Regions from separate parts of the Allobosea sp. AK1 genome, predicted to be linked through region 1. Evidence: predicted binding sites of a transcription regulator. Region 1 holds the regulator's gene; each other region holds the start of a gene.
What was found. Region 1 encodes LexA, which represses DNA repair genes until DNA is damaged. Its sites were predicted from a motif close to TGTTCNNNNTGTGTTCNG; they were not measured.

Region 1 (9,825 bases):
ATCGACATGGCCCGCGCCGCCGACCTCCTCGGCATGGACCGCCGTCAGGCCGAGATGTTCCGCGATCTCGAACGCGGCCAGTTCGTCGCGCTCGGCCCCGCCCTGTCGAAGCGCCCGCTGCCGATCCGGATCGGCGCGGTCTCCTCGGTCGATCGCGGTGGCGCGCCGGGCCTGATGCCGCTGCCGGAGCAGGCGCCGGAGGATGCCGGCAAGCTGATTTTCACGCGCGGCGAGGACGAGCCGCTGCCGATGGCCCGTCCGGTGCGCCCGGCGCCGCGTCCCAAGCCCGATCCGACCGAGGTGCTGCGCCGGATCGAGAACTATCGCCCTGCCCCGCAGGCGGAGCCGGAACCGGAGATCGAGCTGGAGCCGGCCGAGCGCGAGGCGATCATGGTCGAGATCCTGCGTGAGCTGATGGCCGATCCCGAGGCGCGCTCGCGCCAGGTCGCGGTGCTCTACCAGGATTTCACCGTGCGCTGCCGGATGCGCCGGCTCGGCCGCACGCAACTCAGCCTCGAGGAGTTCCGCCGCAGGCTCGCCGTGGCGCGGGCCGGCGTCAGCGACAGCGTCGCGACGAGCGATGGCTGGCAGGCGGCTGTGGCAGCGTCCGGCACGTTGCCGGAAGACCTGCAGGGGCTCTTCCTCTTCATCGCCCGTACCGCCATCGAGGGCCGGCCCTGCCCCAGCGATGCCGAGCTCGCGGAGATCTATGGCAGCGCCTCGCCGAGCCGCGCGCGCCGCGTGCTCAGCTATATCGAGGAGCGCGGGCTGATCGTCTGCCATGTCGATTTCAGAGGGCAGCGCACGCTGGCCCTGCCGACGCTCGGCGTCGAGACCGCGCCGGGACTGGCGCAGCCGCGCACGGCGGGCATGCCGCGCAGCGCGCGGGGGTAAGGAGGAATCGCCCGGTCATTCGGCCGCGCGAAACTTGACCACCCCGCCCCCGAACGTGCATGACCTCAAGCCGTATTCACGGGTCCGGCCATGCGCGTTCTGTTGATCGACAACTACGACAGCTTCACCTGGAACCTGGTCCACCTCATCGGTGGGCTCGGCGCCGAGGTCGATGTCTGGCGTAACGATGCGCTCACCGTCGACGAGGCGCTTGCCGGCGACCACGATGCGATCGTGCTCTCGCCCGGCCCCTGTACGCCCAATGAAGCCGGAATCTGCCTGAACCTGATCCGCGAAGGCGCGGGCAAGAAGCCGATCTTCGGCGTCTGCCTCGGCCTGCAGGCGATGGGCCAGGCCTTCGGCGGCGAGGTGGTGCGTGCGCCGCTACCGATGCACGGCAAGGTCTCGCCGATCCGCCACCGGGCGCGCGGGCTGTTCCGCGGCATCAACGGACCGCTGCAGGCGACGCGCTATCACTCGCTCGTGGTCGAGCGAGCCTCCTGCCCCGATGTCTTCGAGATCGAGGCGGAGAGCGATGACGGCCTGATCATGGCGCTCTCGCACCGGGAGCTGCCGGTCCACGGCGTCCAGTTCCATCCGGAGAGCATCGCTTCCGAGCATGGCGCGACGATCCTGCGGAATTTCCTCGACCTCGCGGAGCGGTGGCAGAGCGAACGCGAAGCCTCCGCCCTGACCCCTTCAGCCTGATTCCGCAGAGTTCCCATGGACGATTTCAAACCCTTCATCGCCAAGGTGGCGACCGGCGCGACGCTCTCGCGCGAGGAAGCGCGCGACGCCTTCGACACCATCCTCTCGGGCGGGGTCACCAACGCGCAATCGGCCGCCTTCCTGATGGCGCTGCGCGTTCGCGGCGAGACGATCGACGAGATCGCCGGCGCCGCCAGCGCGATGCGCGGTAAGATGCTCACCGTCAAGGCCCCGCCTGAGGCGATCGACATCGTCGGCACCGGCGGCGATTCCTCCGGCTCCTACAATGTCTCGACGCTGGCCTCGATCATCACCGCGGCCTGCGGCGTGCCGGTCGCCAAGCACGGCAACCGCGCGGCCTCCTCGCGCTCCGGGGCCGCCGACGTGCTGACCGCGCTCGGCGTCAAGGTCGGGCTTGATCCGGCCGCGACCGAGCGTTGCATCCGCGAGGCCGGCGTCGGCTTCATGTTCGCGCCGACGCATCACGCCTCGATGCGCCATGTCGCGCCGGTACGCACCGAGCTCGGCACGCGCACGATCTTCAACCTGCTCGGCCCGCTTTCCAACCCGGCCGGCGCCAAACGCCAGCTCATCGGTGCCTTCTCCGAGACCTGGCTGGAGCCGATGGTCAAGGTGCTCGCCTCCTTCGGCTCGACCCGCGTCTGGGCCGTGCACGGCTCGGATGGGCTCGACGAGATCACCACCACCGGCCCGACCCGCGTCGTCTCGCTGGAGAACGGCAAGATCGAAAGCTTCTCGATCAGCCCCGCCGATGTCGGCCTTGAGCCCGCCAAGCCGGAAGTACTGCGCGGCGGCACGCCGGAGGAGAACGCGGCGGCGCTCAACGCCGTGCTCGCCGGCGAAAAGACCGGCTTCCGCGACATCGCTGCCTTCAATGCGGCTGCGGCACTGCTCGTCGCCGGCAAGGCCCGGGATTTGAAGGACGGCTTCGCCCAGGCGACGGCCGCGCTCGATTCCGGCAAGGCCAAGGCGACGCTCGCCGCGCTCGTCAAAGCCTCGAACGCGTGAGGCCGGCATGACCGATATCCTCGCGAAGATCGAAGCCTATAAGCGCCAGGAGATCGCGGCAGCCAAGGCCGCGGTCCCGCAGGCCGAGATCGAGCGCCGCGCGCATGCAGCCTCCAAGCCGCGCGGCTTTGCCGATGCGCTGGCCGGCAAGCTCGCACAAGGCACGCCCGCTCTGATCGCCGAGATCAAGAAGGCGAGCCCCTCCAAGGGCCTGATCCGCGCCGATTTCGACCCGCCTTCGCTCGCCCGCGCCTATGCGGCCGGCGGCGCGGCCTGCCTCTCCGTCCTGACCGACGCGCCGTCCTTCCAGGGGCGGCCGGAATTCCTCACCGAAGCGCGGGAGGCTGCCGGCCTGCCGGCACTGCGCAAGGATTTCCTCTACGAGCCCTACCAGGTCTACGAGGCCCGCAGCTGGGGCGCCGACTGCATCCTGATCATCATGGCCGGCGTCGACGATGCCACCGCCAAAGCGTTGAACGAGACCGCGCGCGAGCTCGGCATGGACGTCCTCGTCGAGGTCCATGACGATGCCGAGCTCGACCGGGCGCTGAAGCTCGAAAGCCGGATGCTCGGCATCAACAACCGCGACCTGCGCAGCTTCAATGTCGATCTTGCGGTCACCGAGCGGCTGGCACCGCGCGTGCCGGTTGACCGGATCGTCATCAGCGAGAGCGGTATCTTCACGCATGACGACATCGCCCGGCTCAATCCGATCGGCGTCAACAGCTTCCTCGTCGGCGAGAGCCTGATGCGGCAGGCCGACGTCACCGCCGCGACGCAGGCGCTGCTGACCGGCAAGGCCGTCGCGGCGTGAGCCGGCTCAGCCATCTCGACGCGCAAGGCCAGGCGCATATGGTCGATGTCGGCGGCAAGGCCGAGACGACCCGCATGGCGATCGCCGAGGGCCAAGTCGTGATGGCGCCGGAAACGATCGCGATCGTCCGCGACGGCAACGCCAAGAAGGGCGATGTGCTCGGCACCGCGCGCCTCGCCGGCATCATGGCGGCGAAGCGCACGCATGAACTGATCCCGCTCTGTCACCCGTTGCTGCTCAGCAAGATCGCCGTCGATCTCGATATCGACGAGGCCTTGCCGGGCGTACGCGTACGGGCCGAGGTGAAGATGAAGGGCCAGACCGGCGTCGAGATGGAGGCGCTGACCGCCGTCTCCGTCGCCTGTCTGACGGTCTACGACATGGTCAAGGCCGTCGACCGGGCGATGCGGATCGAGAACATCCGCCTGCTGCACAAATCCGGCGGCCAGTCCGGTGATTACGAGGCGAAAGCTAGCTGATGGCGCTCACTCCGGTCCCCGTCGCGCGCAAGGCGCTGCTCGACAGCATTCCGGGGCCGACCGGGGCGGAAACCCTGCCGCTGGCACAATGCGCCTGGCGGGTGCTGGCCAGCGAGGTCAAGGCACTCAGGACGCAGCCGCCTTTCGCCAATTCCGCCATGGACGGCTATGCCGTGCGCGGCGACGAGATGGCGGAAGGCGTTTCGCTCACTGTCATCGGCGAATCCGCTGCCGGCCGGGCCTTCGATGGATCGGTCGGGCCGGGACAGGCCGTCCGCATCTTTACCGGCGCGCCGATGCCTGAAGGTGCCGACACCGTCCTGATGCAGGAGGATGCCGACGGCGTCGGCGGCCCGGTGATCCAGGTCCGCGTGCCGCCGGCGAAGGGCAAGTTCCTGCGCGCTGCGGGGCTCGATTTCCACGAAGGCGACGTGCTGCTGCAAGCCGGGCGCGTGCTCGACAGTGCCGCGCTCGGCCTTGCCGCTGCGATGGGGCATCCGACTTTGCCTGTCCGGCGGAAGCCTCGGGTGGCGATTCTCGCCACCGGAGACGAACTGGTGGCGCCGGGCGAACCTGTGGGCCGCGACCAGATCGTCGCCTCGAACTCGTTCTCGCTCGCCGCGCTGGTCGAGAAGGCCGGCGGCACCGTCATCGATCTCGGCATCGCCCGCGACGACCATGCCGACCTCGCCAGCAAGATCGCAAGGGCGAGCGACGCCGATGCCGATGTGCTGATCACGCTCGGCGGGGCCTCGGTCGGCGCGCATGATCTCGTGCAGGAAGCGCTGACGCGAGCGGGTATGGCGCTCGGCTTCTGGAAGATCGCGATGCGGCCAGGCAAGCCGATGATGACCGGGCGGCTCGGCCGGATGGTCGTGGTCGGGCTGCCGGGCAATCCGGTCTCCTCGATCGTCTGCGGCCATCTCTTCGTGCTGCCCTTGATCGAGGCGCTGCTCGGCATCGCGGACGCCGACCGCGACCGCAGCATCCCTGCCTTGCTCGGCCGCGACATGCCCGGCAATGACGAGCGCGAGGATTACCTGCGCTCGGAGCTCACGCTGACGCCGGAAGGCTGGGTGGCAACGCCGTTCGACCGGCAGGATTCCTCGATGCTCGGTACGTTGGCACGGGCGCAGGCCCTGACGATCCGCCCGGCCCATGCCGCTCCCGCGAAGAAAGGCGAGGCCTGCCGGATCCTGCCCTTGCGGTAGCGGCTTGCGGAACACAAGCAGAACGCGTATGGTGTTCGTGCTTTGTTTCGAATCTGCGCATTGAGGGGCTGGCGGCGACCATGCTGACACGCAAGCAACATGAACTCCTGCGCTTCATCCAGGAACGCTTGCGCGAGAGTGGCGTGCCGCCCTCCTTCGACGAGATGAAGGATGCGCTCGACCTGCGCTCGAAATCCGGCATTCACCGCCTGATCATGGCCCTGGAGGAGCGCGGCTTCATCCGCCGCCTGCCGAACCGGGCGCGTGCGCTCGAAGTCATCAAGATGCCGGACGGGCTCGGCGCGCCTCAGGCGCGTCCGCGCTTCAGCCCGGCCATCGTCCAGGGCGGCCTGGGCTCACAGCCCAGCATGGCCAAGCCGCGCCCTGCCGAGGACGACAGCCGGCATTCCATCGCCATCCCGGTGATGGGCCGCATCGCGGCGGGCACGCCGATCTCGGCGATCCAGAGCCGCAGCCACACCGTCTCGCTGCCGCCGGACATGCTCGGCTCCGGCGAGCATTACGCGCTGGAAGTGCGCGGCGATTCGATGGTCGAGGCCGGCATTCTCGACGGCGACACCGTCGTCATCCGCAGGCAGGACACGGCCAATACCGGCGACATCGTCGTGGCGTTGATCGATGACGAGGAAGCGACGCTGAAGCGCCTGCGCAAGCGCGGCTCCTCGATCGCGCTCGAAGCGGCGAACCCGGCCTACGAGACCCGTGTGCTCGGCCCTGACCGGGTCAAGATCCAGGGCCGGCTGGTCAATCTGATGCGGCGCTACTGAAGGCGTTCGGTGTCGGCCTCGGCTTCGTTGTCGGCGGCCGGTGCGGGCTGTGCGGTGACCGACTGATTGGTGGGACGCGTGCCTGGCTCCGTCAGGCGCCGCTCGCGCCGGCGGCTCCAAGGCCGCTCGCTGCCGGACTGCTCCGCGATATGGCTGCTCCATCCCGACGCCGTCCGGTAGAGCGAGGTCGCGCCGTCGCGCGATAGCGTCATGCGCTCGACCAGCCTGGCCTTGCAGGTGCCGCCCCAGGGGATGGCGGTCACGACGAGGTCGGCGCGCTGGCAATCCTCGATGATGGCGAGTCGCTCGCGCGTATAGGAGATCGTGCGCTTGTCGGCGGTCTGCGCAACGCATGCCAGCCGGTCGCAGGCGATGCCGGCGCGCAAGCTGGGATCGTCGGGCGAGCGGCTGTCGCCATCGGCGGCGAGCCATTGCTGCAGGACGAAGCGGCTGGGCTTGCCGGCGATGGCGAGGCGGCCATCGGGACCGCGCACCGCCAGCCCGGAGCCGTCGCGCTCGATCAGGATCTCCGGCCGCTCCGGCTTGCCGGCAATCGCGACGCCGAGGATCAGCGGCAGGGCCGCAAGCCAGCGCCAGGCCGTGGTCCAGAGTGTCAGCCAGAGCAGCGCCATCGCAAAGCAGGCGAGCACGCCTGAGCCGAAAGCCGCCACCGTCACGGTGGAATGGTCGATGGCCGCGACCCAATGCGCCACCTTGAGGACGACGTCGGAGGCGAGCCCCATCAAGGCCCAGGCCGGCCAGTCCAGCCCGAACGGATAGGCGAGCACGCCGAACACCGCCGCCGGCATGACGAAGAGCGAGACGAAGGGCAGCGCCATGGCGTTGCCGAGCAGGCCGAAGGGATTGAAGGTCTGGAAGTGATAGGCTCCGAAGGGCGCCGTCGCGGCGGTGGCCAGCATGGTGGTGACGAGGATGCCGAGCGCCGCCGTCCAAACGGCTCCGAGCGGCCAGGGCAACACGCGCGGCGGCTCGGTGCGGCTTCGCCCTTCCCAGCGTTCCGCGAAGGCGATCAGCGCCGCGACCGCACCGAAGGACATCTGGAAGCTCGGCCCGAGCAAGGCCTCCGGCTCGCGCAGCAGCACGATCATGGCGGCCAGCGCAAGATTGCGCATGCTGAGCGCGGCGCGATCGACGAGGATCGCGCCGAGCATGACCAGCGTCATGATCAGCGAGCGCTCGGTCGCGACATCGCCCCCGGAAAAGATGCAATAGGCGGTCGCGCCGAGCATCGCCGCTGCCGCCGCGATCTTCTTGACCGGCCAGTGCAGCGCCACCGTCTGCGACAGGACCAGCAGCGCCCGGACCAGCCAGAAGATCGTGCCGGCGGCGAGCACCATGTGCAGGCCCGAGATGGAGACGATGTGATAGATGCCGGCAGCGCGCAGGTCGTTGTTCGTCGCTTCGGTGATCAGGCCGCGCTTGCCGGTGACGAGCGCCGCGGCGACCGCCCCGCCCTGCCCGCCTCCGACCTCGGCGATGCGCTTCGTCAGCGCGTTGCGGGCGCGGTCGATCATCACATCGATCGCAAGGCGCGTCGGCATCGGATGGGGCGCGGGCGCGAGCGCGATCTTGCCGGAGATGCTGCCGACGGCGCCGATCCCGCGGAAGAAGGCATCACGGCCGAAATCATAGCCGCCGGCCCGCGCCGGTCCGGGCGGCGGCAGCAGGCGCGCCGTGGCAATGATATGGTCGCCCGGTGCCACGGAGCCTTGCCGAATATTGACGCGGACGCGCTTCGGACGCTGGTCAGCCGGCACATTGGCGATCTCCGTCACCAGCAGCACGAGCCGCGCGCCCTTGTCGCGGGCCTCGACGCTCTCGACGAAGCCGGAGAGCTTGCCGATGCGCGGCCGCTCCAGCATCGGCGCCGCAATATCGGCCGTACGCCAGACCCCGGCGGCGAATCCGGCGAAAGCTGCGGCCGCGGCGAGGCAGGCCATCGCGGCGAAGCGGCGCAGGCGCAGGGCGAAGGCCAGTGCAGCGCTCAGGGTCAGGCCGAGCAGCGGCGCCCAGAGTGCCGGCTCACGATCGGCTGCGAAATAGAGCAGGATGCCGACGCCCATCGCGATCGGCAGCCAGAGGAAGGGGCGCCGTCTTTCGGCCTCCAGCGCGAAGCCTTGCCGGAGCTGAAGCCAAAGCTGCCGAAGCAGGGCGCGGAGACCTGCTGCCAGCGAGGCCGGGACATGGAGGCGAGCCGGCAAGGCATCGGCGCGCGCGCCGCGCCGGCTTCCCGATTGCCCCTGCCCCGGCGGCGCCGGCTGCATCGCCCGCCTCCCCTGCCGGCGCTGCGATTTGACCGCTTAACGTTTCCGGCCAAGCCATGTTACAGGGCGCGCGCCGGTTGTCATGTCTCAACCTGCGCCATCCCCTGTCTTGCCCCGGACGGCCCACGCCGCCCGGCCGGAGTTTCCTCCCATGAGCAACGCCGTCGTCACGCGCTTTGCGCCCTCGCCCACCGGTTTCCTGCATATCGGCGGAGCCCGGACCGCGCTGTTCAACTGGCTCTATTCGCGCCGGCAAGGCGGCAAGATGCTGCTGCGCATCGAGGATACCGACCGGGAACGCTCGACTGACGCGGCGATCGCCGCGATTCTCGACGGGCTGGAATGGCTCGGCCTCGATTGGGACGGGCAGACCGTCTACCAGTTCCAGCGCGTGGCGCGGCATCGCGAGGTCGCCGAGCAGATGCTTGCCGCCGGCAAGGCCTATCACTGCTATGCGACCCAGGCCGAGCTCGAGGAGATGCGCGAGAAGGCACGCGCCGAGGGCAAGCCGCTGCGCTATGACGGGCGCTGGCGCGACCGCGACCCGGCGACGGCGCCGGAAGGCGCAAAGCCGGTGATCCGCCTCAAGGCGCCGCAGACCGGCGAGACCGTGGTCAATGACGAGGTCCAGGGCCGCGTCGTCTGGCAGAACGAGAATCTCGACGACCTCGTGCTGCTGCGCTCGGACGGCACGCCGACCTATATGCTCGCCGTCGTCGTCGACGACCACGACATGGGCGTCACCCATATCATCCGCGGCGACGACCACCTGACCAATGCCGCCCGCCAGACCCAGATCTACGAGGCGCTGGGCTGGGACGTGCCGAGCATGTCGCATATCCCGCTGATCCACGGCTCGGATGGCGCCAAGCTCTCCAAGCGGCATGGCGCGCTCGGCATCGATGCCTATCGCTCGATGGGCTATCTGCCGGCGGCTCTGCGCAACTATCTGGTGCGGCTGGGCTGGAGCCATGGCGACCAGGAGGTCTTCTCGACGCAGGAGATGATCGACGCCTTCAATCTCTCCTCGATCGGCCGCTCGCCGGCACGCTTCGACTACGCCAAGCTGGAGAACCTCAACGGGCTCTACATGCGCCAGTCCGATGATGTGGAGCTGCTCGCTGCGCTCAAGGTCATCCTGCCGGAGATCGGACCGGCGCGTGGACTTGGGCCGACGCTCTCGCCCGAGCTGGAGGCCAAATTCCTCGCCGCCATGCCCGGCCTCAAGGAGCGCGCCAAGACGCTGATCGAACTGCTCGACAGCGCCTTCTATCTCTATGCCCAGCGCCCGCTGCAGCTCGACGACAAGGCCAAGGGCCTGCTCGACGAAGCCGCGCGCCAGCGCCTGCCGAAGATCGCGGAGAAGCTCGCGGCCGTCGGCGACTGGACGCCTGCGCCGCTCGAAGCGGCGGTGCGCGCCTATGTCGAGGAAAGCGGGCTCAAGCTCGGCCAGGCCGCGCAGCCGCTGCGCGCAGCGCTGACCGGCCGGGCGATGTCGCCGGGCCTCTTCGACGTCATGGCCGTTCTGGGTCGTGAAGAGACGCTGGCGCGGCTCGCCGACCAGACGGCTTGAACGGCTCCGATCCAGGTTTTGGCCTGCCCGAAAAGCCTGCCAAC
Region 2 (9,825 bases), 4.2 Mb from region 1:
TTCGAGGATCGTCATCACCTCGCTGGTGAAATCGGCGAGCGGCATCGCGGCCGGATCGACCGCCTGATGCGGGCCGAGCAGTTCGGTCTGCACGTAAGGCGGGGCGATCTCGATGACCTCGACCGATGTGTCCTTGAGCTGCTCGCGCAGGCCGATCGACCAGGAATGGATCGCGGCCTTGGTCGCGCTGTAGGTCGGGGTCGCGGCCAGCGGCACGAAGGCGAGGCCGGACGAGACGGTCAGGACCGTGGCGCGCGGCTGCTTCAGGAAATGCGGCAGCAGCGCCGTGGTCAGGCGGATCGGACCGAGCAGATTGGTCGCGATCGTCTCCTCGGCGATGGCGAGATTGTCGGCAGCCGGCACGTTTTCCGGCTTCATGATGCCGGCATTATTGATGACGGCGTTCAGACTCGGGAAGCGCTTGATGGCCTGTCGGGCGAAGGCCGCGATATCGGCCTCGTCCTGGATGTCGAGCAGCATCGATTCCATGCCGGGATTGGCAGCGGTAACCGCATCGAGCACGGCTTCGCGGCGCCCGGCGATGACGACCTTGTTGCCCTTGGCGTGCAGCGCCTCGGCGAGCGCGCGGCCGATGCCCGAGCCGCCGCCGGTGATGAGGATGGTGTTTCCGGAAATCTTCATGGCAAAGCCTTCTCGTGGTTGCGTGAAACGAGATGGCGCCGATACTCTTCATTGGAAAGAAGGCGCTTGAAAGTGCCATACGCACCAAAAGGAGAGTGTAAGATGCAGGCGATCCGGACCGCGATGGCGGCGATGCATCAGCGCAGCGAGGCGATCCCTCCGGTCAGCCCGGCGGTGGAATCGCTGGTGCGGCAGGTCATCGCGCAGGTCGCCGACAAATGGACGATGCTGGTGCTGGAGGCGCTTGAGGAGCATGGCACGCTGCGCTTCACCGAGGTCGGCCGGATCGTCGGCGGCATTAGCCAGAAGATGCTGACCAAGACATTGCGCGAGATGGAGCGCGATGGGCTGGTCGTTCGCACCGTCCACCCGGTGATCCCGCCGCATGTCGATTACACGCTGACGGAACTCGGGCGCGAGCTCAGCGCCGCCTTTTGCGGGGTCTGGACCTGGGCCGAGACCTATTACGCCGAGGTTTCGGCAGCGCGAAAAGCCTTCCGCGAGCGGGAGGAGGCTTAAGCGCCGGCGTGGCCGGCGTCGCTCCTCCATGGTTTCGCGAGTCAGGCTGAGGCCGCCCCGCCTGTCCTGCGCAGGTAGACGATCTGGGCGCCGATCCCGATGACGAGTGCGGCCAGAATGCCCGCCTGCACCCCGAGCAGGAGCGGGGATTTCAGGTCGGTGACGAAGGGATGGCCATCCGGGACGCGGCGCAGGATCTCGGTGGCCGTCGGCAGCATGAGCAGGAAGGCCGTCACGCTCAGGACGATCGTCTCGACATAGGCGACGGCGCGCGCGGGGAGCGGGGTCCGGCCGATGGTGTAGCCGATGCCGAGCAGCAGGAGCGTCAGCGCGCCGATGACGTGACCGGCAGGCATATGCGTGACGAAGAAGACCGTAGCGGCGCCGATCAGCATCGAGATGAGGTAGACGATGCCCGCAGTCGAGCGCGGCACGATCCGGCCATGGACCGCGAACATATAGGCTGCTGCGGGGATGGCCGGCAGGCTGCCCAGCGTATGGACCCAGCCGAGCGGGGTGATGCCAAACATGAGAATGTCCTTTTGTCGAAGGTTGCGCCTGTCGCCGAGCGCGAGGGCGTCTGGGATGCAGGAATGTCTATCTACTAATAGGTAGGTTTTTGTGGCGCGTTTCATTCTTCGGGGCGGTGAGGTTCAGTGCTGTGCCATCAGACGCTCCAGCAGCGGGCGGGTGATGACACCGAAAATCGCCGGGTCGCCATAGGCGCGGGCTGAAAGCATCGCGCCGTGGACCCCTGCCATGAAAGCTTCCGCTTCGACCCTGGCCGTCCCGGTGAAACGCAGGTCGCCCTGTGCGGCGCCACGTTCGAGGACCGAGGCCAGCCAGGCGGAGAGGGCTCGGAAATGGGTGCGGACTTCCAGAGTGACGTCCTGCGGAAGGACAGGGATCTGGCTGGCGAGAAGCGCGCAAAGGCAGAACGGAGCGCTCGAATCGGCGATGCAGGCCTCCCAGTAGCCGATATAGGCCTGCAGTTGCCGAGCCGGATCGGGAACCTGCTGCTCCAGAGCGGCGATGCCGGCCTCGGCCTCCTCCCGGTATCGGGCGACGAGCGTGCGGACGAGATCGGACTTGCTGGGGAAATGGTGGTGGATGCTCGCATTGCGAATGCCGACCACCTTCGCGATGTCGGCATAGCTGAAGCCGTTATACCCACCCTGGATCAGGAGGGAGCGGGCGCAGCGCAGGATTTCGTCGGATGTCGAGCCGGTCATGATCCATATCTACCTACTAGTAAGTAGGCAATCAAGCCGGGTCACGGCTTCGTGCAGATGGCTCAGCCCGCCTTCTGCACGAACGAGTCCAGCACCATCTTCCGCCCGGCCTTGTCGAAATCGACGGTCAGCTTGTTGCCGTCGACGCTGGCGACCGAGCCGGGGCCGAACTTGACGTGGAAGACACGGGCGCCGGTGCCGTAAGCGGATTCGCCGGATGATTTCGCCGTCAGCTCGCCCTCGATCATGAGCGGGCCGCGCTGGCGTGAGGAACTGCCGAAACCGCCCTGGCCGAAGCCGCGGCCGCTTTCCGAGAAGCCGCTGCCGCCGCCGCTGTTCTTCGCCCGGTTCTCCTGCGCACGCTGCCAGCCGGGCGTGTTGTAGCTGGAACCGAAGCTCTCCATCCGGTCGAAGCGCGAGGCACCGTAGCCGCCTTGCGAGTAGCTGCTCGCTGCCTGCTCGACCTCGACATGTTCCTCCGGCAGTTCGTCGATGAAGCGGGAGGGCAGGCTGGTCTGCCAGAGGCCGTGGATGCGCCGGTTCGAGGCGAAATAGAGCTTCAGCTTCTTGCGGGCGCGGGTGAGGCCGACATGGGCGAGGCGGCGCTCCTCCTCCAGACCGGCGCGACCGCTCTCGTCGAGCGCGCGCTGGTTCGGGAACAGGCCTTCCTCCCAGCCGGGCAGGAAGACCGTGTCGAATTCCAGCCCCTTGGCGGCGTGCAGCGTCATGATCGAGGCGCGGGCCTCGGCCTCGCCATCGGCGACATCCATCACCAGCGAGACGTGTTCGAGGAAGGACGGCAGGTCGGGAAACTCGTCGAGCGAGCGGACGAGTTCCTTGAGGTTTTCCAGGCGCCCGGCCGCATCGGCCGAGCGGTCCTTCTTCCACATCTCGGTATAGCCGCTCTCTTCCAGAACCAGCTCGGCGAGCTCGCCCTGCGGCATATGCTCGGCGCGGGTCGACCAGCGGCCGAAGGCATCGACCAGCTCGCGCAGCGCGGTACGGGCCTTGGGCTTCAACTCGTCGCTCTCGACCGCGGCGCGGGCCGACTGCATCAGCGAGAAGCCGGTGGCGCGGGCATGGTTGTGCAGGAGCTGGACCGTCGCGTCGCCGAGGCCGCGCTTGGGTACGTTGACGATGCGCTCGAAGGCGAGGTCGTCGGTGGCTGAGACGACGCAGCGCAGATAGGCGAGCGCATCGCGGATTTCGGCGCGCTCGTAAAAGCGCGGGCCGCCGATGACGCGATAGGGCACGCCGGCCTGGACGAAGCGCTCCTCGATTTCGCGCATCTGCGCGGAGATGCGCACGAGCACCGCGACCTGGCCGAGATCCTGGCCCTTCGCCTGCATCGCCTCGATCTCGTCGGAGATCAGGCGGGCTTCCTCCTGGCTGTCCCAGGCGCCGGTGATGGTGACCTTCTCGCCGAGCGCGTCCTCTGTGCGCAAAGTCTTGCCGAGGCGGCCCTCGTTGCGGGCGATCAGCTTCGAGGCGGTGGCGAGGATATGGCCGGTCGAGCGGTAGTTGCGCTCCAGCCGGATCACCGTCGCGCCCGGAAAATCGTGTTCGAAGCGCAGGATGTTGTCGACCTCGGCGCCGCGCCAGCCATAGATCGACTGGTCGTCGTCGCCGACGCAGCAGATGTTGCGGCGGCCCTGGGCGAGAAGTCTCAGCCAGAGATACTGCGCCGTGTTGGTGTCCTGGTACTCGTCGACGAGGATGTAGCGGAAGCGGTCGTGATAGGTCTGGAGCACGTCCGGATAGGCGCGGAACAGCGTCAGGCAATGCAGCAGGAGATCGCCGAAATCGACGGCGTTCAGCGCGATCAAGCGTTCCTGATAGGCGGCATAGAGCTTGCCGCCCTTGCCATGAGCGAACACGGCGGCCTCTCCGGCGGGCACGTCCTTGGGGCTGAGGCCGCGGTTCTTCCAGCTATCGATGAAGCCGGCCAGCATGCGGCCGGGCCAGCGCTTCTCGTCGATGTTCTCGGCCTGGATCACCTGCTTCATCAGGCGGATCTGGTCGTCTGTGTCGAGGATGGTGAAATCGCTGCGCAGGTCGAGCAGTTCGGCATGGCGGCGCAGGAGCTTGGCCGAGATCGAGTGGAAGGTGCCGAGCCATGGCATGCCCTCGGCGACCGGGCCGACGAGATGGGCGACGCGCTCCTTCATCTCGCGCGCCGCCTTGTTGGTGAAGGTCACGGCGAGGATCTGCGAGGGATAGGCGCGGCTGGTCGAAATCAGGTGGCCGATGCGGGTGGTGAGCACGCGGGTCTTGCCGGTGCCGGCGCCGGCAAGGACCAGTACGGGACCGTCCGTCGCCTCGACCGCCTGGCGCTGCTCCGGGTTCAACCCCGCCAGATAGCCGGCCGCAGGCTGCGCGGCAGCGCGCGCGGCGAGGCCGCCGGGGCGAGGCGGGGGAGCGGAAAAAGGATCGGTCTCGGACAAGGGTGCGCGGTGCTCGTGCGTGATTCGTTCTCCGGCGAATATAGGGCGTCGATGTCAGGATTGCGCCCTGCCGGAGCGATCATTTTATACTCCGCTCCACAGGGAGGTGGCAGCATCCCCCCGCCTGTCGGCTCAGCGCGCCGGCAGCAGGTATTTCAGGCCCTGCGTGAAGCCGCGCGGCGCGACGCTGAGGTGATCCTCCTCGTCGAGGACGACGGACTTCAGATTCAAGCTCGGATATTTCCGGCCGCGCAATGCGGCTTCGAGAGCCCGGTTGTCGGCGACCATATCGACCGTCTGGTTGTAGCGCCGGTCGCCTTTGCGTTGCGCCTCATAGGCGCCGACATAGAGATAGACCTTGGCCGGCAGGTCCTTGCTCCGGGCGGCGTAGCGCGCTTCCAGCTCCAAAGCGTGGCGCTTGTCGTACCAGAGCGAGGGGCTGCCGAGGATATAGCCGCTGAACATGCCGGGCTCGGTGAACAGGATCTGCGTGCCCAGTAGGGAGCCGTAGGAATGGCCGAGAAAGAGCGCCCTGGCGGGATCGGTTCGATAGCGGGCGGCGATGAACGGCTTCACCTGATCACGCAGATAGGTCTGATAGGCCGTCCCCTGGCCGTGAACCGCCCCGGCAGGTGCTGTGCGCGGCCCGTTCGGTGTCGGCGTGTAGTCGCGCCGGCGGCTGACAGCGCCATCCTCGCCCTTGGCATAGGACAGCCCGACCAGGATGAATTCCTCCACCTTGGGTCCTTCGAGGTTCAGGCGGCGGCTGATCTGGCGGAGGATCGGGAAGGCATAGTCGGCGTCGGTGACGTAGAGCACCGGATAACGCCGCTGCGGCTCCTTCGCATAGGAGGGCGGCAAGGCGACGAAAACCTGATAGCCGCGGCGCGAGACCGGATCGGGCACGTCCCAGACCTCGCTGTCGGCAATTTCGTAGGGGCGGCCGTCACCTGCCTGAACCTTCAGCGCCGGTTGGGCCTGGGCGTGCACGGGAGTGACGGAGGCACTGAGGCCGGCGATGAGGGCAATCAGCAGGGTATTCGAAAGGCGTCGCTGCACGTGAGATCTCCGTCGTCACGCACCGGTCGCAGCGCGCGGGGCGAGGTGAGGGAGGAACTCGGGCAGCAATCGGGCGGATTCGCAATCGGCGGATGCCGGCATAGTCTGGTGGTTAACGACGCGGATCGGAGGGAAGGCCATGGCGCAGATGCCGCACGCCGATCAGGTGACCAATCAGGTGCCGGTGCTGGCTGATTACGACGCCTTCGGCGCCGATCCGGTGCTGCCGGGGATCGTTTCTGCTTTCGGGGCGGACTGGGCGCGCGAGCGGCTGCACGAAGCCGGGCGGACGGTCGGCTCCGCCAGAGTGCAGGAGCTGGCCTGGCTCGCCAATCGCTACACGCCCGAATTGAAGGCGTTCGACCGCTTCGGCAACCGCATCGACGAGATCGGCTTTCATCCGGCCTGGCACGAGTTGATGGGGCTCGCCATCGGGCAGGAGACGCATGCGCTCGCCTGGAACCGTCCCGAGCCCGGCGCGCAGGTGGCACGCGCCGCCCTGCAATATCTCTGGTACGGCGCGGAAAGCGGCATCTGCTGCCCGATCAGCATGACCTATGCCGCCGTGCCGGTGCTGAAGCAGGACGCGGCTTTGTGGGAGCGATGGGGCTCGCTCGTCACTTCCGGTCGCTACGATCCGCGACAAGGGCCGGCGCATCTCAAGACGGGCGCGACTGTCGGCACGGCGATGACGGAAACGCAAGGCGGCTCGGATCTGCGCCAGACCCAGACCGTGGCCGAGGATAATCGCGACGGGACGTGGTCGCTGCATGGCAGGAAGTGGTTCTTCTCGGTGCCGCATTCCGACGTGTTCCTGACGCTGGCGCGGACTCCGGAGGGCATCTCCTGCTTCGTCGTACCGGGCTGGCTGCCGGACGGTTCACGCAACGGCGTCGCGATCCAGCGGCTCAAGGACAAGGTCGGCAACCGCTCGAATGCCTCTTCGGAGGTCGAGTTCAGGGGAGCTATCGGCCATCTCATCGGCGAGCTGGGCAGGGGCATCCGCACCGGTCTTTCGATGAACCATAATTCGCGGCTCGATATCGCGGCTGCGTCGTCCGGGCTGATGCGGATGGCGGTCTCGCTCGCGGCGCATCACGCCCAGCATCGCCGCGCCTTCCAGAAGGCGCTGATCGACCAGCCGATCATGCAGAACGTGCTCGCCGACATCGCCATCGAGGCAGAAGCCGCGGCCTGGCTCGCCTTCCGGCTGTTCGCGGCGCTCGACCGGCAGGAGGCGTCTGAGAGCGAACGCCTGTTGGCGCGGGTTGGCGCGCCGATCGCGAAATACTGGATCACGAGGCGCGCGCCCGCCGTCGTCACCGAGGCGCTGGAATGCCATGGCGGCAACGGCTTCATCGAGGAAAACCCCATGGCCCGGCTCTATCGGGAGGCGCCGCTCAACGCGATCTGGGAGGGCTCGGGCAATGTCATCTGCCTCGACGTGCTGCGCTCGCTGGCGCGGGAGGAGGGGGCGGTCGATGTGCTGCGGGCGGAGATGATGGTGGCTGCCGGGGCGGACCGGCGTTTTGACGCAGCGCTGAAGCGGCTGGAGGGCGAGTTGCCGGAGATGATGCGCAGCGAGGGGCAGGCGCGGCGATTGACGGAGAAGCTGGCGCTGCTGCTGCAAGGTTCCCTGCTGCTGCGTTTCGCGCCGGCGGAGGTGGCGGATGCTTTCATCGCGACGCGATTGGGCGGCGGCTGGTTGGGCCAGTTCGGCGATCTGCCGCCGGCTGTGGACGCGGCGGCGCTGGCGCGACGAGCCGTGCCGACTGCCTGAAACGTCATGCCCGGGCTTGCCCCGGGCATCTCTTCATCGCTTTTCTGTTACGAGATGCTCGGGTCAAGCCCGAGCATGACGGCGTTGTCAGGCTGCTTCCGGCTCAAAATCCATCGCCACGCCGTTGATGCAGTAGCGTAGGCCGGTAGGCGGTGGGCCGTCGGGGAAGACGTGGCCGAGATGGCCGCCGCAATTCGCGCAATGCACCTCGACGCGGACCATGCCGAACTTGCGGTCCTCGCTGGTCTCGACGGCCCCTTCCAGCGGCTGGTCGAAGCTCGGCCAGCCGGTGCCGCTCTCGAATTTCTTGCCCGAGCGGAACAGCTTCTGGCCACAACCGGCGCAGGAGAAGGTGCCGGCGCGCTTCTCGTAATTGAGCGCGCAGGAGCCGGCCCGCTCCGTGCCATGGCCGCGCAGGACCTGATACTGCTCCGGCGTCAGCCGCTCGCGCCACTCGGTGTCCGTGAGCTGGAAGGGGAAACTCTCGTCCTGCTTCTTCGGTTCGCCGAACATGCTCATCAGACCCATTGCGATCTCCTTGTCAGCGGGGCGGCGCCTCATCGGCTTTCGTGCCCCAATATGGCGCTTCGCATCCGAGATTTCAGCCCTGTCGAGTCCAGGCAGCCTCACGATGCCGTGGCAGCGGAGCGCAAGACGTCACCTGACCGTCACGCGACTCCTCTAGCAGCCCGGCCACCCGCAAAGGGAGGAAAACCGGTGACGCAACAGGCGACCCAAACGGCCCGCGCAGCCCGCCGCATGACCAGCTCGGGGCTGGGACAGGCCGTCCGACGCAGCAAGACGCTGTCCAAGGCCGGCCTACTGGAATGGCTGTTCGCCCGCGCCTTTTCCGGCCTGGTCTATCCGCAGATCTGGGAGGACCCCGTCGTCGACATGGCGGCACTCGGGCTCAAGGCCGACGACCATGTCGTGGCGATCGCGTCCGGCTCCTGCAACATCCTCTCCTATCTGACGGCGGCGCCTATCCGGGTCAGCGCGGTCGATCTCAACGCCACCCATATCGCGCTGGGCCGCCTCAAGCTCGCGGCGCTGGCGCGGATCGAGCGGCAGGAGGATTTCCTGCGCTTCTTCGGCCGGGCGGACGAGCCTGCCAATGTCGCGCTCTACGACCGCGAGATCGCCGGTCATCTCGATGCCGTCTCGCGCGGTTACTGGGAGGGGCGGGGGCTGAACGGGCGGCGCCGGATCAACCTCTTTGCTCGGGGTTTCCACCGCTACGGGCTGCTCGGCCGCTTCATCGGCACGGGTCATATGCTGGCGCGGCTGCTCGGTGGCAATCCCAGGGCGATGCTGGCGGCGCGCGACCGGGCCGAGCAGCGGGCGCTCTACGACAGACATCTCGCGCCGGTCTTCGAGCGCAGGTTGATCCGCTGGCTGGTGCGCCAGCCGGCCTCGCTCTACGGGCTGGGCATCCCGCCGGCGCAGTACAAGGCGCTGTCCGCCGATGGCGAGGACGGCATTCTCGGTGCGCTGAAGCTCCGGCTGGAACGGCTGGCCTGTGATTTCGACCTCAAGGACAACTATTTCGCCCAGCAGGCTTTTGGCCGGCGCTATGGCGAGGGGCCGGATGCAGCCTTCCCGCCTTATCTCCAGTCGGAACATTTCGCGGCGGTGAAGGCGCGTGCCTCGGACGTGTCCTATCGCCAGAGCGCGGTCACGGGCTTCCTGGAGGGCGAGCCGGCCGAGAGCTGCGACGCCTATGTGCTGCTCGATGCGCAGGACTGGATGAACGACGCCGATCTGACAGCGTTGTGGTCGCAGATCACGCGCACGGCCCGGCCGGGCGCGCGGGTGATCTTCCGCACGGCGGCCGACGAGAGATTGCTGCCCGGCCGCGTGCCCGCGGCGATCCTCGACCAGTGGCATTACGAGGAGGAGACGAGCCGCGAGCTCTGCCGGCAGGACCGCTCGGCGATCTATGGCGGCTTCCACCTCTATGTCCTGAAGGGCCAGGGCCGGTGAGCGCGACGGAGACACCGGCCGGCCCGGCCGCCGGGCTGATGGATCGGATCTACCGGCACCAGCGCCATATCTACGATGCCAGCCGGAAATTCTATCTGCTCGGCCGCGACCAGCTCATCGACGGGTTGCAGCCCCCGGCCGGCGCGACCGTGCTGGAGATCGGCTG
Region 3 (9,825 bases), 4.9 Mb from region 1:
GAAAGTTCGCGCCACTCTCGCTTCGCCGGTTTTCGAAGCAAGCTACGACGACAGCGAAGAGGTGAAACGGAGGTACAGCCCGGACGCACCACCATAGAGAGATTTTGGACACCACTGGACGGGCGAGTCGGCACACGCGTCATGCAGAGCGAGATGTCGAGCAATGCGCGCACGCACTTGCCCAGGAAACGCACTTGGCGGATCTCTGCTGTGGTGATTTTACTGCCCTGAGGATTCGGCATGTCCCTGGCGAATGGTCGGCCGCTGCTCGCGATGCCAGGCCCCACTAATATTCCCGATCGCGTGCTCCAGGCGATGATGCGGCCGGCTGAGGAACTCAGTTCCGACAGTATCGTGAGCCTGACCGAAACGGTTCTCTCCGATCTCAAGCGCGTCTTCCGGACTGACGGCGAAACCTTCGTCTACGCCGCCAACGGCCATGGCGGCTGGGAAGCGGCTTTCACCAATGTTCTGTCGCGAGGCGACAGGGTTCTGGTGCTGGAAAGCGGCCGCTTCGCCATCGGCTGGGGCGAGATGGCCCGCTTTATGGGCGTCGATGTCGAGATGCTGCCCGGCAGCTGGCGCCGGGCCGTCGATCCAGCCGCGGTCGAGGCCCGGCTGCGTTCTGACACGCAGCACAAGATCAAAGCCGTGATGGTCGTCCAGATCGATACCGCAGCAGGAATCGTCAACGATATCCCGGCCATTCGCAGGGCCATCGACTCCGCTGGTCACCCCGCTCTGTTCATGGTCGATGCCATTGCCTCCCTCGGGTGCATGGAATTCGAGATGGATGCCTGGCGCATCGACGTTGGCGTCTCAGCCTCGCAGAAGGGGCTCATGTCTTCGCCAGGCCTCGCGTTCGTCGCGGCCAACGAGAGAGCTCTTGCCGCCCATAGGCGCGCCGACCTGCGCACGGGATATTGGGATTGGAGTGGCCGGATGAACGTGCTGGCCTACATGAAGCATTGCGGCACTGCGCCTGAGCATCTCCTCTTCGGACAACGTGCTGCGCTCGACATGATCTTCGAGGAGGGGCTGGAGGCGATCTGGCGCCGCCACGCCGCCCTTGCCAGGGCGACACATGCTGCCGTCGAACTCTGGTCGAGTGGTCAGGCTCTCACCTTCGGAGTGACCGAGGGATCCGAGCGAGCGCCGTCGGTGACGGCGGTGTTAACGCCCAACGTCGACGTAAGCGTCATCACCGCCTTCGCGCGCGACGTCTGTGGCGTGACGCTCGGCCTCGGGATTGGAGATTATCACGGCAAGGCCTTCCGGATCGCCCACATGGGCCATTTCAACGCTGCGGCGCTTATTGGAGCGCTCGGAGCCGTTGAGATGGCGCTTCAGGCCAAAGAAATCCCGCACGGCTCGGGTGGTGTGGCAGCCGCAATCGCCAGCCTAGCCGCCGCCGCGTGAAAGAGACTGCGATTATGCCGCATGGAGGCCTTGAACAGACAGGGTCGCTCATGCCGACAGGTGCAGGCGATAGCTGAATAGCTTTCCTCCCGTCCCTCCGGGCGGCATACCTCACCGAAGCAGACCTTCAGCCTCGAACTCTTCCCAGCCGTCGAGGCCGGTTTTCTGTTCGTCTGGATCGGGCGTTGCCTTACGGGATTTGGCCGAGCGCTTTTCCGCACGCGTCAGAGCCGCTTTCCCTGCTGCCCGCCGCCGGTTCTCTGCTGTCGTCGCGTCATCCTCTTCCCGCCAGATTTCCGGCAGGCCGCTATCGAGGACATGCTCGATGAAACTTGGAGTGAACACGTGAAAAGTGACGGCCTTGGCCCGGCCGCGCAGCTTGACCGTCTTTGTCCCCGCGCTCTGGAGCCGGCCGTCGTCGAGCCACTTGTGGCGCTCGCGAGATGAGATGGAGAGAATGTCCTCGGCCTCACTTGGCAGAATTGGCAACTCGGCAACCTCGGCCATCATGTCCGCTACGATCGCAGATAGCGCGTCAAACTCAGCAGCTTCGGCATCCGGCATATGAAGGATCACTTTGCCGGTTTCGACCGTGAGGTGCTTCCGCGTCAACCAAGGAAGCCGCCGCCTGATTTCGCGCTCGATTCCCTTGGCGCGGATCGACGATCCAAGGGTGGCCGTTGATGCAAGAGGCCACTCAGCGAGCTGCGTTGAGGTGCGCTTCACATAATGCTCTGTTCAGGTTTGCGGGTCTGGGACTAATCGCACGGATCGATCGCGTGTTCCCAGCTTCTACGCTCCTTGTCGTGCGGCATTTACGGTTGCTCCCTATTGCGTAGGCGTCCTGAAGGTGGCCGATACTCGGTGGGCGATCAGCTGGCTCCCGATTTCAGCCATTTATTTCGGAGCTTCTGCCGATCGAGCCGCGCTTCAGCGAGTTCCTCGCGAAGGCGCTCGTTCACACCCCCCAGTTCGGCCCGCAACGCGCCTCGCTCGAGTTCGGCTGGCATTGCCTCGCTGTTGACTGTCTGATCGAGAATATCTGCCAGAACGGTGTGAATGAACTGGGAGCACTCCTCCTCGTTCTCCGGCGCTGGAACCAGGATCTACGCCAGAAGGGCTAGCGCCAGCCCTCGCCAAGCGACCACCTCGTATGACTGCTGGACGATTTCGGTTGGATCCTCGGACATTTTGTTCTCCTGCTCGGATGTAGAGGCTGCTTCTCGGCAACCTCCCGTCGCGTCGCTGTGTTCCCGTCAAACACCGAGCTTGACTCTCAGCCTCTCGCTGAGAACATAAGAAGAACATCAAGTGTCGTTCTAGCAGGTAAAGTCCGTTGCGGCCACAGCCGTTATTTCAGTCGCTCCGCGACCAGATCGAGCGGATCGAGGGCCGAGGCGCCCGCGGCCGGACGGTGCTGCCGTTCGGTATCGCGACGGTCGACTCACGCTTGCCTGGTGGAGGCCTCGCGCTAGGAGCACTGCATGAGGTCGCGGGCGGCGGCAACGGCGCGATTGACGGTGCAGCGGCGGCATTGTTCAGCGCCGGGGTTGCCGCGAGGAGTCGCGGCAAGGTGCTCTGGTGCCTCACCCGAGCCGATCTGTTCGCGCCGGCGATGGCGCAGGCGGGGTTGATCCCTGACCGCGTGATCTATGTCGAGGCCGGCGATGACAAGACCGTGCTCGCCTGCATGGAAGAGGGCTTGCGCCATGGAGGGCTGGGCTCCGTCGTCGGCGAGGTAGCCCGCTTGTCCATGACAGCGTCGCGTCGCCTTCAGCTCGCCGCGGAGGGGACAGGTGCTATCGGCATCGCGCTGCGACGATGGCGACGCGAGGTCGACGCCTCTGATTTTGGTCAGCCCACGGCGGCGATGACCCGATGGCGGGTTTCGATGCTTCCATCGACAGCGCTGCCAGTGCCGGGGGTAGGGCGGTCACGCTGGCTTGTTGAATTGATTAGGGCCCGGGCAGGCGAAAGCGCGGATTTTGAGTTGGAGGCATGCGATGACACGGGTCGTCTCGGTCTTCCTCCCGAACTGGTCGATCGATCGGTTTCGGCGGATGGCTGGCGGCGCGGCACCTCCGCCTGAGGTCCCGCTCGTCCTCATCGCTCGCGACGGCAGCAGGAGGGTAGTGCAGGCGGCGAATGCCGCTGCACTGACAGCCGGGCTTCGCGTCGGCATGCCGGCCACGAAAGCGCAGGCGCTCGTGCCTGGCCTGCTGGTCGAGGAAGCGAATCCCGCCGCGGAGGCACAGGAGCTTGAGCGGCTGGCAATCTGGCTGCATCAGCGCGTCGCCCCGATCGTCGCGCCGGACCCTCCCGATGGTATCGTCATCGACACGACGGGTGCAGAACACCTGCATGGCGGAGAAGCCGACATGCTGGACGCCATCGTTGGACGCTTGGCGATGTCGGGCGTCGAGGCCAGGGCTGCGATCGCTGACAGCTGGGGGACGGCCCATGCGCTCGCTCGATACACTTCTCGGGCAACGATCGTGACACCGATCGGGCATGAAGCGCAGCCGCTATTGCCGCTGCCTCTAGAATGCTTGCGACTGCGCGCCAAGATATCGAACGACCTGCGCGTTCTAGGCTTCGAGACTGCCGGTGACATCATCGCCCAACCGCGCTCGCCGCTCACGCTGCGCTTTGGGCCGGAGATCGCCCGCCGATTGGCCCAGGCACTCGGGGAGATCGCCGAGCCCATCATCGCTATCCGCCCGCCTGATCTCATTGAAGTTCGCCGCGCCTTCGCCGAGCCGATCGGCGCGCCGGAGACAATCGCTCGCTACATTGGCAAATCGGTCGCCCAGCTCTGCGATCGCCTCGAGGCGCGCGGTCTCGGCGCTCGGCGCCTCGATCTCGTCTGTCATCGCGTCGATCGCGGACTTCAGACAGTCCGGGTTGGGCTCGCCAAGCCTGTCTGCGACGTGAAACGACTGACCCGGCTCCTCTGCGAGAAGATCGAGGCGATCGAGCCTGGCTTCGGCATAGAGATCATGACGTTAGCGGCGACCTTGGCTGAGCCCCTCGAACGAAAGCAGGCGCTCAACTCCCTGGTTGAGGAGTCCAGCGCGGACGTGTCCGGCCTCATCGACATCCTCGCCAACCGAGTTGGTGAGCGGGCGGTCTACCGGATGGCACCGGTTGCCAGCGATGTACCCGAGCGTTCTGTTTGCCGTGTCGCGGCGCTGACTGAGGAGACCGGAGCGATCTGGCCAGGCCACTGGCCGCGCCCTGCCAGGCTGCTACCGAGACCGGAACCGGTCGAGACCATGGCGCTGGTGCCGGACCATCCACCGGCCTGGTTCAGCTGGCGCGGAATCCGCCGCCGGGTCCGGCGCGCAGATGGGCCAGAGCGCGTGTTCGGTGAGTGGTGGAAGCGCGAGGCCGAGATGGTCGCCGTGCGCGACTACTTCCGGGTCGAGGATGACGCCGGCGAGCGCTACTGGCTCTATCGCGCAGGCGACGGCGAAGACGTCGCCACGGGGTCGCATCGCTGGTTCCTGCATGGCGTGTTCGGATGAGCGCCCGGTATGCAGAGCTTCAGATCACCAGCCATTTCAGCTTCCTGCGCGGCGCCTCCTCGGCCGATGAGCTGTTCGCGCAGGCGGCGCTGCTCGGCATCGAGGCGCTCGCTCTCGTCGACCGCAACTCGCTGGCCGGCATCGTCCGGGCGCACGAGGCGGCGAAGACAACCGGCGTCAGGCTGATCGTCGGCTGCCGCCTCGATCTCGCTGACGGCATGTCGCTGCTGGTCTATCCCATCGACCGGCCTGCTTATTCCCGCCTGTGTCGACTGCTCTCCATCGGCAAGAAGCGCGGCGGAAAGGCGCGATGTCATCTCGAATGGTCGGACGTCGTTGCGTATTGCGATGGCTTAGTCGCGGTGCTCGTGCCGGACCTGGCCGACGAGGATTGCGCCTTTCGCCTGCGTCGGCTTCGCGAGGGCTTTGGTGACCGCGCCTATCTGGCACTGTCGCTGCGGCGCCGACCGAACGATCATCTCCGCCTCCACGACCTGTCGAACCTCGCGACGCGGATGCGCGTCCCCACGGTTGTGACCAACGATGTACTCTTCCACGAGCCGGCCCGGCGGATCCTGCAGGACGTCGTCACCTGCATCCGCCACAACGTCACGATCGACGCCCTTGGCGATCGGCGCGAGCGCCATGCCGATCGCTATCTGAAGCCTCCGGAGGAGATGCATCGGCTCTTCACGCGCTATCCCGAGGCCTTGGCCCGGACGCTGCAGATCGCCGATCGATGCCGGTTCTCGCTCGACGAACTCGCCTATCAGTACCCGGAAGAGCGCGACGATCCCACGCTGACACCGCAGGAGACCTTGGCCAAGCTGACCTGGGAAGGCGCGGCGCAACGCTATCCCGAGGGTCTGTCCGAAAGCGTCCAGGCAAGCCTGAACCACGAGCTCACGCTGATCGAGAGGCTCGGCTACGCGCCATACTTCCTGACGGTGAACGCGATCGTCCGTTTTGCCCGCTCGCGCGACATCCTCTGCCAAGGTCGTGGCTCAGCGGCGAATTCGGCAGTCTGCTTCGTGCTCGGCATCACCTCGATCGACCCGGGCCGCAACGATCTGCTGTTCGAGCGCTTCGTCTCGGAGGAGCGTCGTGAGCCGCCCGACATCGATGTCGACTTCGAGCATGAGCGCCGCGAGATCGTTATGCAGTGGGTGTTCGACACCTATGGCCGGGATCACGCGGCCTTGTGCTCGACTGTCATTCGCTACCGAACCAAGGGGGCCCTACGCGATGTCGGCAAGGCGCTGGGTCTCCCCGAGGACCTGATCGGTACGCTGTCTTCGCAGGTCTGGGCCTGGTCCGAGGAGGGCGTCGAGAAGCGACACGTCGAGGAGCTCAACCTCAACCTGGCTGACAGACGGCTGCGCCTGGCGCTCGATCTCGCCCGCCAGCTTCAGGGCACTCCGCGGCACTTCTCACAGCATCCTGGCGGGTTTGTCCTGACCCATGACCGCCTCGACGACCTTGTCCCGATTGAGCCAGCGGCAATGGCTGATCGTCAGGTCATCGAATGGGACAAGGACGACATCGACGCACTGAAGTTCATGAAGGTCGACGTTCTCGCGCTGGGCATGCTGACCTGCATGAAGCGCGGCCTGGACATGCTCGCGGATCACAAGGGTATCGCGCTCGACCTGGCCTCGATTCCGGCCGAGGACCCACGGACCTACGCGATGATCTGCAAGGCCGACACGCTCGGGACTTTCCAGATCGAGAGCCGGGCGCAGATGTCGATGCTGCCCCGTCTGAAGCCGCGGACGTACTATGATCTCGTCGTGCAGGTCGCAATCGTCCGGCCAGGCCCGATCCAGGGCGACATGGTCCATCCCTATCTGCGCCGACGCGAGGGCCGCGAGCCGGTCCACTATCCCAAGCCCGAGCTGGAGAAGGTTCTGGGCAAGACGCTCGGCGTGCCGCTCTTCCAGGAGCAGGCGATGCGGGTCGCGATCGAATGCGCCGGCTTCACGCCCGGCGAGGCAGACCTGCTGCGCAAGAGCATGGCGACCTTCAAGTTCACGGGCGGCGTGTCGAAGTTCAAGGAGAAGCTCGTCGCCGGCATGGTCGCCAACGGTTACGAGGCCGAGTTCGCCGAGCAAACCTTCCGACAGCTCGAAGGCTTCGGCTCCTACGGCTTCCCTGAGAGCCACGCGGCCTCCTTCGCTCTGATCGCCTACGCCTCCGCCTGGCTGAAATGCTGGCATCCGGACGTGTTCTGCGCCGCGCTGCTGAACAGTCAGCCCATGGGCTTCTATGCTCCTGCACAGATCGTGCGCGACGCCCGCGATCACGGCGTCGAGGTTCGGCCTGTGTGCGCAAACGCCTCCCGCTGGGACTGCACGCTGGAGCAGACCGGAGACGAGGGGCGGTTTGCCGTTCGCCTGGGCCTCCGGATGGTCAAGGGGTTGTCCAATGCTCACGCTGCCGCGATCGCCACGGCCCGAGCCCGCCTTCCGTTCGAGTCGATCGAGGATCTCTGGCGCCGGGCTCGGGTGCCCGTGGCAGCGTTGGCGCAGATCGCCGAAGCCGATGGGTTTCGGCCCAGCCTTGGGTTGGCGCGGAGAGAGGCGCTCTGGGCGATCCGCGTCCTGCGCGACGAACCGCTGCCCCTGTTCGCCGCGGCTGCGGATAAGCGCACCGATGAAACGCCGGAGCCTGCCATCACGCTCCGGCCTATGGCGACCGGTGGAGATGTGGTCGAGGACTATCGCCATGTCGGGCTGTCGCTTCGCGATCATCCGGTCTCATTCCTGCGGCAGGATCTTCGGCGCAGGGGCATTGTCAGCTGTCAGGCCGCAATGGAAGCGCGCGATGGACGTTGGCTCGAAGCCGCCGGCATCGTCTTGGTACGGCAGCGGCCTGGCTCGGCCAAGGGTGTCATGTTCATTACCCTCGAGGATGAAAGCGGGATCGCGAACCTCGTGGTTTGGCCCAAGGTGTTCGAGCTGTTCAGGCGGACGATCCTTTCCGCAGGGATGATCTCGGTCCGCGGACGCATCCAGCGCGAGGGCGAGGTCGTCCACCTCGTGGCGCAGAGGCTCACTGATCTATCTGCCGACCTCGCCGGTGTTGGGAAGCGCGGGCAGCCTTTCCCGCTGCCTCATGGACGAGGTGACGAGTTTCATCATGGCTCTGCAACGCCTGATCCGCGCGATCTTCCGCCCAAGGGACTACGAGCCCGGGACATTTATATCCCCGATCTGCATATCGACGCGATCAAGGTGAAGACGCGGGATTTTCGTTGATCCACCTGCCAGCGGGGATGGAAAGGCTCCTGCCTTGTATGGACCAGCTGAAATGCTGATCTACAATCCATGCTCAGTAATCGCGTTCGGGTCATCGACCTTGAGACGGCCGGCGACGGCCCCCACGACGTCTGTGAAATCGGTTGGCAGGACGTCTCGCTAGGAGCCGATGGACGCTGGGAAGTCACCGAGGAACGCGGCGCGCTTCTCGTCAATCCCGGACGCGCCATCTCCGCCGATACGATGGCAGTGCACCATATTCGGGATGAGGACGTTGCTGGCGCGCCGTACTGGAAGGATATAGCGCCGTCTATCCTGAAGCCGGAGCGCGGAGTATTGGCTTTGGCGGCGCACCGAGCGGCGTTCGAACAGCGATACTGCCGACCGCGGCTGAGCGCGGGTGCTCAATGGATCTGCACCTGGAAATGCGCCTTGCGCCTCTGGCCGGAGCTGCCCCGGTTCTCAAATCAGATGCTTCGGTATCAGCGGAAGCCGGCGGGCCTCGTGCACGAGATTGGCTTGCCCGCTCATCGCGCGATGCCCGATGCGTACGTAACTGCGCACCATCTCCGCGACATGTTGAATGAAGCTTCGATCGACCAATTACTTGCGTGGAGCATAGAGCCCGGCTTGCTCCCTCGCGTGCCAACGGGGCCTGATCGCGGCAAGACATGGGGCCAGCTGAGCGTGCCGGCACTCTCAGAATGCGCTGCCAGTCGTGATGTCGATCTTCGATTCAGTGCTCAAATTGAGCTCGAGCGGCGAAATGGCCGGAACGAAGTCGACCGCGAACCTGCACAGGCGCGCTTGCTCTGACACTCCCATGCTCCGTCTGCTGCGCTTCTTGGTAAGGCGCGCTTTTGCGGACCGAGGGAGAGATCGTCGCCTGATGACCTGCCTCTCGATCACTCTCAGAGGTTCTGCCTGATCGATCAATCGAGCCGCCGTGAAACATGCAAAGAAGCTCTCGCGCTTGTCTGAACGCCAAACAGAAAACAGCCCCGGTCGCCCGAGGCCGTTGTTCAACATGCGCGCGCCGTCAGATCACGGCAGGCGGCACTCGGCCCGACGCGGTGGCATCCCGAACGTAAGGATCGGCGTTTTCGTCGAAGCGCGACCAGCCGCCAGCTCGATAGTCAGCCTCGCGGGTCGCACGGTCGATCGGAGTGGCGCCGTCAAGGATAGCTTGGACGGTTGCCTCATGCTCGGGTTCGGTGCGGACGGATACGACCGATCCGCCGCGGCGAACGGTCTCGGCGTAGTAGTTCGCCTCGTCCTCATCGTGGCCTTCCTTCACGAATGAGCCAACCAGACCACCGGCGGCGGCACCGGCGACGGCACCTGCGGCGGTGGCGGCAAGCCAGCCGGCGGCAACAACCGGGCCGACGCCGGGGATCGCCATGATGCCAAGGCCGGTCAGCAGTCCGGCGGCGCCGCCGACGCCGGCACCGATTCCGGCACCTTCGGCGGCGTTGGTCTCGTCAGTCTTGCCGTCGCTGCCGACAATGCTGATGGCGCGGCTGGAAACGCCAGCGGCCTCGAGTTGGTCCACGACCGAGCGGGCGGTGGCGTGGCTATCGTAGGAACGGGTCAGGGTACGGGTCATGTCGTTCTCCAGTTTT

Region 2: FHT98_RS03975 (ATP-dependent helicase) is a predicted target of LexA. The motif match lies at 4,852-4,869, and genes of this name have one in related genera.
Region 3: FHT98_RS00140 (ImuA family protein) is a predicted target of LexA. The motif match lies at 2,709-2,726, and genes of this name have one in related genera.

Annotation. Positions count from the first base shown of each region.
Region 1 is NZ_VFMG01000001.1:4,967,074-4,976,898, reverse strand. Features, by position in the region: gene FHT98_RS23720 (helicase HerA domain-containing protein) at 1-894, shown strand, start outside; gene FHT98_RS23715 (anthranilate synthase component II) at 985-1,602, shown strand; gene trpD (anthranilate phosphoribosyltransferase) at 1,618-2,631, shown strand; gene trpC (indole-3-glycerol phosphate synthase TrpC) at 2,639-3,445, shown strand; gene moaC (cyclic pyranopterin monophosphate synthase MoaC) at 3,442-3,924, shown strand; gene FHT98_RS23695 (molybdopterin molybdotransferase MoeA) at 3,924-5,135, shown strand; gene lexA (transcriptional repressor LexA) at 5,216-5,923, shown strand; gene FHT98_RS23685 (ComEC/Rec2 family competence protein) at 5,917-8,208, opposite strand; gene gltX (glutamate--tRNA ligase) at 8,360-9,781, shown strand.
Region 2 is NZ_VFMG01000001.1:748,752-758,576, reverse strand. Features, by position in the region: gene FHT98_RS03995 (SDR family oxidoreductase) at 1-642, opposite strand, end outside; gene FHT98_RS03990 (winged helix-turn-helix transcriptional regulator) at 745-1,161, shown strand; gene FHT98_RS03985 (hypothetical protein) at 1,203-1,691, opposite strand; gene FHT98_RS03980 (TetR/AcrR family transcriptional regulator) at 1,815-2,393, opposite strand; gene FHT98_RS03975 (ATP-dependent helicase) at 2,456-4,837, opposite strand; gene FHT98_RS03970 (alpha/beta hydrolase) at 4,970-5,896, opposite strand; gene FHT98_RS03965 (acyl-CoA dehydrogenase family protein) at 6,036-7,676, shown strand; gene msrB (peptide-methionine (R)-S-oxide reductase MsrB) at 7,764-8,195, opposite strand; gene FHT98_RS03955 (BtaA family protein) at 8,436-9,659, shown strand; gene FHT98_RS03950 (class I SAM-dependent methyltransferase) at 9,656-9,825, shown strand, end outside.
Region 3 is NZ_VFMG01000001.1:22,067-31,891, reverse strand. Features, by position in the region: gene FHT98_RS00155 (cupin domain-containing protein) at 1-97, shown strand, start outside; gene FHT98_RS00150 (pyridoxal-phosphate-dependent aminotransferase family protein) at 241-1,419, shown strand; gene FHT98_RS00145 (hypothetical protein) at 1,531-2,145, opposite strand; gene FHT98_RS00140 (ImuA family protein) at 2,756-3,508, shown strand; gene FHT98_RS00135 (Y-family DNA polymerase) at 3,423-4,946, shown strand; gene FHT98_RS00130 (error-prone DNA polymerase) at 4,943-8,203, shown strand; gene FHT98_RS00125 (3'-5' exonuclease) at 8,273-9,019, shown strand; gene FHT98_RS00120 (hypothetical protein) at 9,243-9,809, opposite strand.